DNA from 3 places in the Variovorax sp. PBS-H4 genome. Region 1 is predicted to be linked to each of the others. Evidence: riboswitches for the same ligand, from Rfam matches in the RefSeq annotation. Region 1 holds a riboswitch; each other region holds the start of a gene.
The links. A riboswitch is a leader RNA that binds a small molecule or an ion and turns the genes downstream of it on or off. The one in region 1 is predicted to bind S-adenosylhomocysteine.
Positions count from the first base shown of each region.

Region 2: another riboswitch for S-adenosylhomocysteine. It lies ahead of ahcY (adenosylhomocysteinase); the one in region 1 lies ahead of metH (methionine synthase).
Region 3: another riboswitch for S-adenosylhomocysteine. It lies ahead of ahcY (adenosylhomocysteinase); the one in region 1 lies ahead of metH (methionine synthase).

Region 1 is NZ_LR594675.1:285,607-289,764, forward strand. Features, by position in the region: gene E5CHR_RS01375 (PACE efflux transporter) at 1-398, shown strand, start outside; gene E5CHR_RS01380 (hypothetical protein) at 438-2,342, opposite strand; S-adenosyl-L-homocysteine riboswitch at 2,309-2,403, shown strand; gene metH (methionine synthase) at 2,463-4,158, shown strand, end outside.
Region 2 is NZ_LR594675.1:5,578,246-5,582,403, forward strand. Features, by position in the region: gene E5CHR_RS26695 (TlyA family RNA methyltransferase) at 1-680, opposite strand, end outside; gene ahcY (adenosylhomocysteinase) at 700-2,139, opposite strand; S-adenosyl-L-homocysteine riboswitch at 2,212-2,282, opposite strand; gene E5CHR_RS26705 (peptide chain release factor 3) at 2,464-4,092, shown strand.
Region 3 is NZ_LR594675.1:5,281,530-5,285,687, forward strand. Features, by position in the region: gene E5CHR_RS25200 (acetate--CoA ligase family protein) at 1-2,038, opposite strand, end outside; S-adenosyl-L-homocysteine riboswitch at 2,208-2,314, shown strand; gene ahcY (adenosylhomocysteinase) at 2,398-3,813, shown strand; gene E5CHR_RS25210 (2-hydroxyacid dehydrogenase) at 3,859-4,158, opposite strand, start outside.

The sequences.
Region 1 (4,158 bases):
ACGAGGGCATTGCCATCGTCGCGGCCAGCGCGGGCTTGGCGCTGATGACGGGGCAAAGCGCCGGTCACTCGGGGGTTGTGGCCGTGCTGGCCTCGGCCATTGCGGTCGTCTGGAACCTCACATTCAACGCCTTGTTCGAGCGCTGGGAGTCGCGTCAGGCCGTGCGCGGCCGGAGCCTGCGCCGGCGCGTCACCCATGCGATCGGCTTCGAGGGCGGGCTGGTGGCCTTCCTCGTGCCGATCTTTGCGTGGTGGCTCGAAGTAAGCCTGTGGCAGGCCCTGGTGATGGACCTGGGCCTGGTGGTGTTCTTCCTGATCTACACCTTTGCCTTCAATTGGGCCTTCGACGGGATTTTTGGCTTGCCCGCCTCGGCGTCGGGGGCGGCCCAGCCGGCGTGAGGGGGCCGCCCGGGGAGCACGACGAGATCGTTCTTAGGACTACTGGTGAATGCCCAAATATCTCCCCAACTGGTCCAAAAGGTCGTGGATGTCGCCGGATTGGATGAGCCTGTTAATGTTATACCGAGAATTCTCGGGAATGTGCTGCTTGAGTTGGTTGAAGAGGGCTTCTACGTACTCCTGCCTCATTCCTTCCGGCAGGTCCGTCAGAAATGTGGTGAAGGTATGGGTTTCCGGATACCAATCCGATCGAATAATGCCATTGTTGCCACCAGCAGCGCAATAGAGAATGTTCACAGCGCGGCTATTAGACCCTATCGCCCCCTCTGCCTGCTCGAACACCTTGGCGATGTTCTCCATTGTGACCCGAATCTCGGTATCAAATTCCATGTCACGTTCCTGTTTAAATTGAGATTCGACCCATTTCTTGACTGAGGCAGCATCGTTTTTAAGATCAGCCAATTCCTTTTTGGATTCATTGCCTAAAAATCTACCTAATTGCTTGGATAGGCTCTTCAGGCGTAGTGCCGCGGATGCCTCGGATGTCCGCTCAAGTCCGCTCAGAAATTTCGCGTACGCACCTATTTCCGGGCACGAGGGTGAATCTCGGAAAAAGCTCTCGCCACCGGCAGCGCAATAAATAATATTCAACGCCCTCAACCGAGAGGCTCTAATATCGCTTCGCCTTTCAATCGCACCCTCGATGAGCGCCGCCAACTGATCAGCGTCAATTGTTTCTCCAGCTGGAAGCTCCGCAATCGTGGTCGGCGGTTCCGTGCTGTAGATGTCTTGCTTAAGGTCTGTAGCCACTCTGCTATTTTCCGGCTTCCGGGGTGAAATGAGACTTCTAAAGTTCATCTTGGTTAGCGCAGTGAGCTTCGGCTTTGATGATTTTGTCTTTGCGGCTGCATCGTCGGTAGGTGTAATCGAGGAGGAACTGTCTTCTTCGCCAAGAGGCAAAAATAACTGGTCTTGATGGTTCGAGACCGGATTCTCCCGCACACGCAAGTAGTCTGCTTTTTCATTTCTGAAGATGCTCGGCATCCTGGCATTGTCGGATTTGGTCTTGTTCCTCGGAGAAATCAGAGCTCCAAATTTGGGCACTCTGTGCAGCCTCGACGGCTTTGTCTGTATAGGTGTAGTCGAAGATTTTTCGTTTTCCAGGAGATGCGTTTTTTTTGTTGAGTCGTCAGTTTTGGCTGCTTCTGCGAAATGCTCGCTTTCCGCTCCATAGTTCTCGGGATCGAGATTGACGATGCTCTCGGAATGAGGGGCAGATATGGGAATATGAAATTCTTCAAATGGGGCTAGTTGCCCTTTTGCGTCGTTGCGGCCACGAATCGGTCGTGGCAAAGCGTTGGTGGGTTTGCGTAGGTCGATGGATCGGTTTTGCCTCGAATACCGCTCTCTCTTTACCGAAGCGGAATCAACGAAATTGCCAAGTGGGGCGCGTTGGGTGGGGTTGTTCTTCCCTGACTCGGTTTTCTGTTTCTCAGTAGAAAGACGAGCGTCGATCTGCCTTGTGGAAGATAAGGGCGAAGAAGAGGACGAAGATGAAGGTTTCATAAAGCGTGTTTCGGTTGAAATTACAAAGCCTGTAGAGCCATCGAATGAAGTGGCTGCGACATTTCCGCGCGCGTCATCAATTTGTTGATTTCCCTGCCGCCCCTTTTTCTGCAAGAGGCAAAACATTTCGCAACAAATACGCACCCCTGACCTCTCCCCGTGCGAAAAACGACTGCGCAAAGCTTCGTAACGTGCTGTTGGCAGGGGTTCCACTTCTGCTGAGCCGCCGGAGTTTTGCTCATTAACGAAATCCCGCAATTCAATGACTGCCTTGCGTCTGCCGACGCCATCCCGGCCGATCCGCATCGGCGGCCCGGCGCCCGCACAGCCGGCGTAAAATCCCCGCTCCCAAGGAGCGTTGCAGCGCGGCCCTCCCATTCGAGGGCGCCGCGTCAGGCTTGGGCTTCCATCTTCTGGAGTGCAACGACGCTCGCCTGAACCCCGTCCCCAGGTGAGCCCATGTCTTCAGATTCCTCTTCTCCCGCCCAAGTCCCCCCGATGAAGCTGTCCGGCCTGGAGCCGGTGCAGATCGGCGCGGGCACGCTGTTCGTCAACATCGGCGAGCGCACCAACGTCACCGGTTCCAAGGCCTTCGCCCGCATGATCCTCAACGGCCAGTTCGAGGAAGCGCTGGCGGTGGCGCGCCAGCAGGTCGAGAACGGCGCGCAGGTGATCGACATCAACATGGACGAGGCCATGCTCGACAGCAAGGCGGCGATGGTGCGTTTCCTGAACCTGATCGCCAGCGAGCCCGACATCGCGCGCGTGCCGATCATGGTCGACAGCTCCAAGTGGGAGGTGATCGAGGCGGGCCTGCGCTGCATCCAGGGCAAGGGCATCGTCAACTCGATCAGCATGAAAGAAGGCGTCGAGGCCTTCATGCACCAGGCGACGCTGCTGCGCCGCTACGGCGCGGCGGCGGTGGTGATGGCCTTCGACGAGAAGGGCCAGGCCGACACTTACCAGCGCAAGATCGAGATCTGCGAGCGGGCCTACCGCATCCTGGTCGACGAAGTGGGCTTCCCGCCCGAGGACATCATCTTCGACCCCAACATCTTCGCGATCGCCACCGGCATCGAGGAGCACAACAACTACGCGGTCGACTTCATCGAGGCAACGCGCTGGATCAAGAAGAACCTGCCGGGCGCCAAGGTCTCGGGCGGCGTGTCGAACGTGAGCTTCAGCTTCCGCGGCAACGATCCGGTGCGCGAGGCGATCCACACGGTGTTCCTCTACCACGCGATCCAGGCGGGCATGGACATGGGCATCGTCAACGCCGGCATGGTGGGCGTCTACGACGACCTCGAGCCGTCCTTGCGCGAGCGCGTCGAGGACGTGGTGCTCAATCGCCGGCCCGACGCGGGGGAGCGTCTGGTCGAAGTGGCCGAAAGCGCCAAGAGCGGCGCCAAGGACGACAGCAAGAAGCTCGAATGGCGCGGCACGCCGGAGCAGCCCGTCGTGGTGGGGCAGCGCCTGTCGCATGCGCTGGTGCACGGCATCACCGACTTCATCGTCGAGGACACCGAGGAGGCCTACCGTGCCATCCTCGCCAAGGGCGGCCGTCCGCTGCACGTGATCGAGGGCCCGCTGATGGACGGCATGAACGTCGTCGGCGACCTGTTCGGCGCCGGCAAGATGTTCCTGCCGCAAGTGGTGAAGTCGGCCCGCGTGATGAAGCAGGCCGTGGCCCACCTCATTCCCTACATTGAAGAGGAGAAGCGCCAGGACGAAGCCGCCGGCCGCGACGTGCGCAGCAAGGGCAAGATCGTCATCGCCACCGTCAAGGGCGACGTGCACGACATCGGCAAGAACATAGTCACCGTCGTGCTCCAGTGCAACAACTTCGAGGTGGTGAACATGGGCGTGATGGTCCCCTGCCACGAGATCCTGGCGCGTGCCAAGGTCGAGGGCGCTGACATCGTGGGCCTGTCGGGCCTGATCACGCCGAGCCTGGAAGAGATGCAGTACGTCGCCGGCGAGATGCAGAAGGACGAGCATTTCCGCATCCGCAAGATCCCATTGCTCATCGGCGGCGCCACCACCAGCCGCGTGCACACGGCGGTGAAGATCGCACCGCACTACGAGGGGCCGGTGGTCTACGTGCCCGACGCCTCGCGCAGCGTGAGCGTGGCGCAGTCGCTGCTGTCGGAGCAGGCCACCGCGTACATCGACGAGCTCAACGCCGATTACGACA
Region 2 (4,158 bases), 5.3 Mb from region 1:
ACTTGCAGGCCGAGCGCATCGCAGGCCGCGCGCAGGCGCTGCTCGACCACCGGATAGAGCGAGGCATCGCGCACGATACCGCCCTTGCCGACCTGGCCTGGCTGCAATTCGAATTGAGGCTTGACCAGCATCAGGAGTTCGCCTGTCGCGGCGAGCAGAGGAACCAGGGCAGGCAGCACAAGCGTGAGCGAGATGAAGGACAAATCGCCGACGATCAGGTCGAACTGCGGCGCCGCCGGCGCTGCCGCGTCCCAGGCCGAGGCATCGAGCACGCGCGCATTCACGCCCTCGACCGCGGTGACGCGCGCATCTTCGCGCAGCCGCGGATGCAGCTGGCCGTGCCCGACGTCTACGCCCACCACGTGCGCAGCCCCTTGCTGCAGCAGGCAGTCGGTGAAGCCGCCGGTCGACTGGCCGACGTCGAGGCAGCGCCTACCGCGCACCTCGATGCCGGCCGCGGCCAGCGCTCCCTCGAGCTTGAGCCCGCCTCGCGAGACATAACGCGCTTCGGCGGGGTCGAGCAGCTCGAGCTCCGCATCCTTCGGCAGGTCCTCGCCGTTCTTGCCCACCGTGCGCCAGCACGCACCGTCCCGCCAACGCAGGCCCCCTGCGATCAAGCGCGCGGCCTGCGAACGGGAAGCAGCCAGGCCGCGTTCGACGAGCAACTGATCGGCGCGCACGGTATTGCGCGGCCTCCGCTCAATAGCGGTAGCTGTCCGGCTTGTAGGGACCGTTCTTGTTCACGCCGATGTACGCGGCCTGCGCGTCCGTCAGCACGGTGAGTTCGGCCCTGAGCTTTGACAGCTGCAGCCGCGCGACCTTCTCGTCCAGGTGCTTGGGCAGGACGTAGACCTTCCCGGCCTGGTAGGCGTCGGGCTTGGTGAAGAGCTCGATCTGCGCGATCGTCTGGTTGGCGAAGGAAGAGCTCATCACATAGCTCGGATGCCCGGTGCCGCAGCCCAGGTTCACCAGCCGGCCCTTGGCCAGCAGGATGATGCGCTTGCCGTCCGGGAAGATCACATGGTCGACCTGCGGCTTGATCTCTTCCCACTCGTACTTCTCGAGCGAGGCGACCTCGATCTCGTTGTCGAAGTGGCCGATGTTGCAGACGATCGCCTGGTCCTTCATCGCCACCATGTGGGCGTGCGTGATGACGTCCTTGTTGCCGGTAGTCGTGACGAAGATGTCCGCCTTGTCGGCGGCATATTCCATGGTGACGACGCGGTAGCCTTCCATCGCTGCCTGCAGCGCGTTGATGGGGTCGATCTCGGTCACCCACACCTGGGCGCTGAGCGCGCGCAGCGCCTGGGCCGAGCCCTTGCCAACGTCGCCGTAGCCTGCCACCACCGCCACCTTGCCGGCGATCATCACGTCGGTCGCGCGCTTGATGCCGTCCACCAGCGACTCGCGGCAACCGTAGAGGTTGTCGAACTTGCTCTTGGTTACCGAGTCGTTCACGTTGATGGCGCGGAACAGCAGCGTGCCCTTGGCGGCCATTTCGTTGAGGCGGTGCACGCCGGTGGTGGTCTCCTCGGTCACGCCGATGATCTCGGCCGACTTGCGGGTGTACCAGGTGGGGTCGACGGCCAGCTTGGCCTTGATCGCGGCGTAAAGGATGCGCTCCTCGTCGCTGGTCGGGTTCGCCAGCACGCCCTGGTCCTTCTCGGCCTTCTGGCCCAGGTGCATCAGCAGCGTGGCGTCGCCGCCGTCGTCGAGGATCATGTTCGGGCCTTCGCCGGCAGCGCCTTTCTGGCCGAAGTCGAAGATGCGATGGGTGTAGTCCCAGTAATCCTCCAGCGACTCTCCCTTGACCGCGAAGACCGGCGTGCCGGCGGCAGCGATCGCGGCGGCCGCGTGATCCTGCGTCGAGAAGATGTTGCAAGACGCCCAGCGCACGGTCGCACCCAGCGCCTGCAGCGTCTCGATCAGCACCGCGGTCTGGATCGTCATGTGCAGCGAGCCGGTGATGCGTGCACCCTTCAGCGGCTGGCTCTTGGCGAATTCTTCGCGGATGGCCATCAGGCCGGGCATTTCGGTTTCGGCGATCTTGATTTCCTTGCGGCCCCAGGCGGCAAGGGACAGGTCGGCGATCGCCTGGTCGGCAGTGGACACCGGGGAAGCTTTGAGAACGGCGCTCATGAGGACTCCAAACAAGTTTGAGTGAGGCCGCTGCTTTCGGGGTCCTGGCGGAACGGGCTCACCCGCGAGAACAGCGGTTGAGCGTGGTTGCGATGTGTGGTCCGAGCCTCACGCCTGGCGGCGCTGCAACGCTCCTCGGAAGGCGGCATTTTAGCGCCAGCCTGTCTGCTTGCAGTTCGCCTTGAACTGCATCCCCAAAATCCGTGCCCACAATCAAAGCCTTTCGAAGCGGCGCCCTCCTGGCCCCTGATGTGAACCGCTCTCGCTAAAATCATGGGCTTTGCCGACCAGCCGCGCCCGTGAGCGTGCACCGCGTTCACCCCCATGTCCTTCGCCTCCGAAACCCGTCGCCGCCGCACTTTCGCGATCATTTCCCACCCGGACGCGGGCAAGACCACGCTGACCGAGAAGCTGCTGCTGTTCTCCGGCGCGATCCAGATCGCCGGCTCGGTGAAGGCGCGCAAGGCCTCGCGCCATGCCACCTCCGACTGGATGGAGATCGAGAAGCAGCGCGGCATCTCGGTGGCCTCGTCGGTCATGCAGATGATGTACCGCGACCACGTGATCAACCTGCTGGACACGCCCGGCCACAAGGACTTCTCGGAGGACACCTACCGCGTGCTGACCGCGGTCGACTCGGCCCTGATGGTGATCGACGCGGCCAACGGCGTGGAGGCGCAGACGCGCCGGCTGATCGAGGTCTGCCGCCAGCGCGACACGCCCATCATCACCTTCGTCAACAAGATGGACCGCGAGGTGCGCGAGCCGCTCGACATCCTCGACGAGGTGGAGCGCGAACTCGGCATGCCCTGCGTGCCGATGACCTGGCCCGTGGGCCAGGGCAAGACCTTTCGCGGCATCATGAACCTGCGCACGCAGGCCATGACGGTGTTCGAGTCCGGCAGCGAACGACTGCCGCAAGACTTCGAGACGCTTGCGCTGACCGAGCGCGACACGCTGACCCGGCGCTTCGGCACCGATTTCGAGAGCGCCATGGAAAGCATGGAGCTCGCCACGGGCGCCTCGCCGAGTTGGGACCGCGAGGCCTTCCTGGCAGGCAAGCAGACGCCCGTGTTCTTTGGCTCCGGCGTGAACAACTTCGGCGTGATGGAAGTACTCGAGGCGCTGGTCGACCTCGCGCCTTCGCCGCGTTCGCGCACCAGCACCACCATGGTCAACCGCCAGCCCGTGGTGAAAGAGATCCAGCCCGAGGACAAGGACTTCGCCGGCGTGGTGTTCAAGGTGCAGGCCAACATGGACGCCAACCACCGTGACCGCATCGCCTTCGTGCGCATGGCCTCGGGCAAGTACACGCCCGGCATGAAGCTCAAGGTGCAGCGCACATCGAAGGAACTGCGCCCGACCAGCGTCGTGACTTTCATGAGCCAGCGCCGCGAGGCCGTCGAGGAGGCCTACGCCGGCGACATCGTGGGCTTCACGACGCATGGCGGCGTGCAGCTGGGCGACACGATCACCGACGGTGCAAGCCTGCAGTTCACCGGCCTGCCCTTCTTCGCGCCCGAGCTGTTCATGACCGTGATCCTGAAGAATCCGCTGCGGACCAAACAGCTGCAGCAGGGCCTGGCGCAGCTCGGCGAGGAAGGCGCGATCCAGGTGTTCCGGCCCGAAGTGGGCGGGCCGATGCTGCTGGGCGCGGTCGGACAGCTGCAGTTCGAGGTGGTGCAGCACCGCCTGAAGACCGAGTACGACGCGGACGTGCGGCTGGAAGGCTGCCAGTACACCGGTGCGCGCTGGATCACGGCCGACACGCCGGCCGAGCTGCGCGCCTTCACCGACGCGTACCCGGCGCGCATGGCGCGCGACGCGGCCGACACGCTCGCCTACCTGTGCACCTCGCCCTATGACGTGCGGCTGGCGCAGGAGCGTTTTCCCAAGATCCACTTCCATCCGCTGCGAGAGCACGCGGGCCTGGCCCTGCAGAGCGCAGGCTGATGACGCCCCCACGCTCTGCACGGACGTGTCGACGCTGCCCTCAAAGGGGGCGCAGCCGCCCTTGGG
Region 3 (4,158 bases), 5.0 Mb from region 1:
GCAGGACTGCAACAGGATTCAAATCGATGGCTTCGAGCTCGTTTGCGTAGGCCACCGCAATGTCAGACAGTCGCTCCAGCATCCTGGCCAGCGCATCGCGGTCTCCCACGACGCTGCCGCGGTAGCCGCCCAGCATGCTTCCTAGACGCGTTCGATTGACCAACTCCCCGGCGGTCTCCAGGTCCACGGGAGCAAGCTCGAAGGTAGCGTCCTGAAGGATCTCGACCAATACGCCTCCAGAACCGACCACGATGCCAGGCGGGAAGGGTCGATGCGTCACCACCCCCAGGATTGCTTCGACGCCGCCGCGGATCATCTTCTGCACCAGTACGCCAGTCACGCGTGCCTCAGGTGCCTTGCGGGCGACGCTCTCCTGAATCTGCCGATAGGCGGCCCTCACAGCGTCTGCGTCGGACAGATTGATGATCACGCCGCCGACTTCGCTCTTGTGCGGAAGGTCCGCGGACTCAATCTTCAGCACTACGGGGTAGCCGACTACCTCGGCATGGGCAACAGCATCGCTCTCGGATGAAGCCAGACCTTCGGCGGTCACGGCAATTCCATGGTCCTCGAGAAAGAGCTTGCTCTCGCGCTCGGTGAACGGGTCACCGGATACGAGCCTTGAAGCCCACTCTTCCTGGCGTTCGACGCTGAGCGTTTTGGGAGCGGCTTCGGTGGAGGCAAACGCCGCATAGTCCACCAGATGCTTGATCGCGCGCAATGCATTCCCCATACCGCACAGCGTCGGAATTTGACTTAGTGGAGCAAGCACGTCGGGGTGAATCCTGGCTGACAGATTGTTGAAGAACACGACCGGCTTGTGAGCATGGTTGGCGCGCTCGGCAACGGCCTTGGCGAGCTTCTCGTAGATGGCCGCCTGGTCTTCCCCCATTGAAGAAGGACAATCTTGCGAAACTGCAACGATGTGAATCGACGGATCGTTCAGCAATGCGTCCAGGCAGTCGCCGTACATCTTGGTGTCGAATACGCCAACGCCGGTAGCGTCAAGCGGATTGCGTGGCGCCCCGAAGGGGGGAAGCACGGTCCTAAGATGCGCCACGGTCGATTCACAGAGATCCGGCAACACCAGTCCGCAGCGTTCAGCGATGTCGCATGTCATCGCCAGCTCGCCTCCGCTTACGTTGAGCACGCCTAGCCCAACACCTTCAGGCATCAAGCGAGTCGCAGAGAACAGCGCGATCGTCTGGACCAGCTCGTCGTAGTCTTCCACCAACACCACACCATGACGGCGAAAGAACGCCTGCAACGCACTGTCGGAGCTGGCGATCGCGCCCGTGTGAGCGGCACTCGCAGCCGCTCCGGAGACGGAGCGGCCGACCTTCAGCGCCACGATCGGCTTGCCCGCCTTTCGCATCTTCGCCGCGGCGCTGGCAAATGCAGCGGGATCGCGCAGCGTTTCCACAAAGAGCGCCGCCACCTTTGTCGAGGGATCCTGCGCCAAGTAATCAAGGTACTCGGGAATATCTGTTACCGCCCCGTTTCCGAGGGACACCAGATGGCTGAACTTGAAGCGATTCAGACTGCTCAAGGCGATGCAAGCCGAACCCGAATGCGAGATGAGCGCGATGTCCCCGGGTTCCAAGCCTTCCGGTACAGCGGCGCTGTAGAGAGCCACACCCTGCGCAACGCTGAAAATGCCAAGGCAGTTCGGCCCGCATAGATTTATCTGGTTATCGCGGCAAAACGAACCAATCTCAGCCTGCAAAGCGGCTCCGCGCTCACCCGTTTCAGCAAATCCGCTTGCGTAGAGCACGGCGCTGCGCGCTCCCGCTGCATGCGCACTTTTGAGGGCCTCGAGCGCCTTGTCCGCGCTCAGGGCAATGACGACGCAATCCACCGGTTCTGGCAGCGAATCCACGCCTCGATGGCAGGGTAGACCCAGAACTGATTCCGCGCTGGGGTGAATGGGATAGATGGCCCCTCCGTACCCGACGCGAAGGAGGTTCTTGATAACGGTGTTGCCCATCGTGTCGGGGCGCGGCGACGCACCCAGCACGGCGATGGACTTGGGATTCATCAGTGAAGACAGGTAGTGCAAAAAGCAGGCTCCCGAGCTATCCATTCGAGACACGATTGTCACGATGCGGCGACTCTAGTGAGCGGTCCTATGCGGGTCAATCACAGTTTTTCGGCGCCAACGTACTAATTTTTGAAACACGCTAACGCGGTCCGAACACTAGAATTTACCTACCGAGGAGCGCTGCAACGATCGCACTCGCCAATGCGCGCGAGGCCGGTCTGTCAGGCTCGGAAGGCTGCCAACGACCGGCGGCTGCAACTGCGCTCACCGACAGGGTGCGGTGAGCCTCGGCGTTCATCAGGCTCTGGCGGCAACCCACTAGAAGGAGCAATAGGATGAACGAGAAAGTGACGTCGATGCGTGCGGCAGACCGCGTCGTAGCTGACATCAAGTTGGCCGATTGGGGCCACAAGGAGCTTCGCATCGCCGAGACGGAAATGCCTGGCCTGATGGCGATCCGGGACGAGTTCCTGGGACAGCAACCCCTCAAGGGGGCGCGTATCGCGGGGTCTTTGCACATGACCATCCAGACCGGGGTGCTGATAGAGACGCTGCAAGCGCTTGGCGCCACCGTCCGATGGGCCTCATGCAACATCTTCTCCACCCAGGACCATGCCGCAGCTGCCGTGGCCTCCACTGGCACCCCTGTGTTCGCCGTCAAGGGTGAGACATTGGAGGAATACTGGGACTACACCCACCGCATCTTCGACTTCGGTGGCGCGCGCGGAGACCCCGATGAAGGTCCGAACCTGATACTCGACGACGGGGGCGACGCTACCCTCCTCATGCACCTGGGGACCAGAGCGGAAACGGATCGCAGTGTCATTTCCAAGCCGACGAGTTCCGAGGAACGCATCCTATTCGCAGCGATCGAACAAAGATTGAGCAGCGATCCGACGTGGTACAGCCGCCGCCTGCGCAACATCATAGGTGTGACAGAGGAGACGACCACGGGTGTCTTGAGGCTTAACGATATGAGCGCAAAGGGGGAGCTCGCCATTCGCGCTATCGCCGTGAATGACTCCGTCACCAAGAGCAAGTTCGACAACACCTACGGCTGCAGAGAATCGCTGGTGGACGCGATCAAGCGCGCTACCGACGTCATGATCGCAGGCAAGATCGCCGTGGTCGCCGGCTTCGGCGGCGTAGGAAAGGGTTGCGCGCAGGCGCTGCGCGCCCTCAGTGCTCAGGTCTGGGTCACGGAAGTGGACCCGATCAATGCGCTGCAGGCAGCTATGGAAGGGTATCGAGTAGTGACGATGGACGAGGCGGCAAGCCAAGCCGACATCTTCGTGACCGCAACGGGGAACCGCGACGTCATTACATACGAACACATGAGCCGCATGAAGGATCAAGCCATCGTCTGCAATATTGGGCATTTCGACAACGAGATCGACGTCGCCTCTCTCGCAGAATGTCAGTGGGACGAGATCAAGCCTCAGGTCGATCATGTAGTCTTCCCCGACGGCAAGAGGATCATCCTGCTCGCCAAAGGCCGTCTGGTGAACCTGGGTTGCGCGACCGGCCACCCGAGCTTCGTGATGTCAGCCAGCCTCGCCAATCAGACGCTTGGCCAGATTGAGCTCTTCACCAGGCAGGAAGCCTATGAGAAGGGCCGGGTGTACGTGCTCTCGAAGCTCCTGGACGAGAAAGTCGCACTGTTGCATCTCGCCAAGCTTGGCGCCTCGCTGACCCAGCTCTCCGACGTGCAGGCGGCATACATCGGAGTGGACAAGGCTGGTCCGTTCAAGTCCGAAGCGTATCGCTACTGAAGGCGCGTCGACCAGGGGCGCAGCGATCCTCGCCCACTGGGTGGCTCAATAGCCGCGGTCAACGTCCACTGCAAACTCGGGCACATTCCCGCGTCGCACACAGTCAAGATTCAGCAGGGTCTGACGCGCAATCTCCAGGGTGCTGGCGCGGGTCGCCATGTGAGGCGTGATCAATACCTGCTCCTGGTCCCAGAACGGGTGTTCCGGCGGCAGCGGTTCCTGCATGAATACATCCAGAGTGGCGCCGGCGATATGTCCGGAGCTCAATGCAGCCAACAGGTCAGCCTCGTTCAGGTGAGCACCGCGCCCCACATTGATGACATGCGCACCTTCTGGCAACCTGGA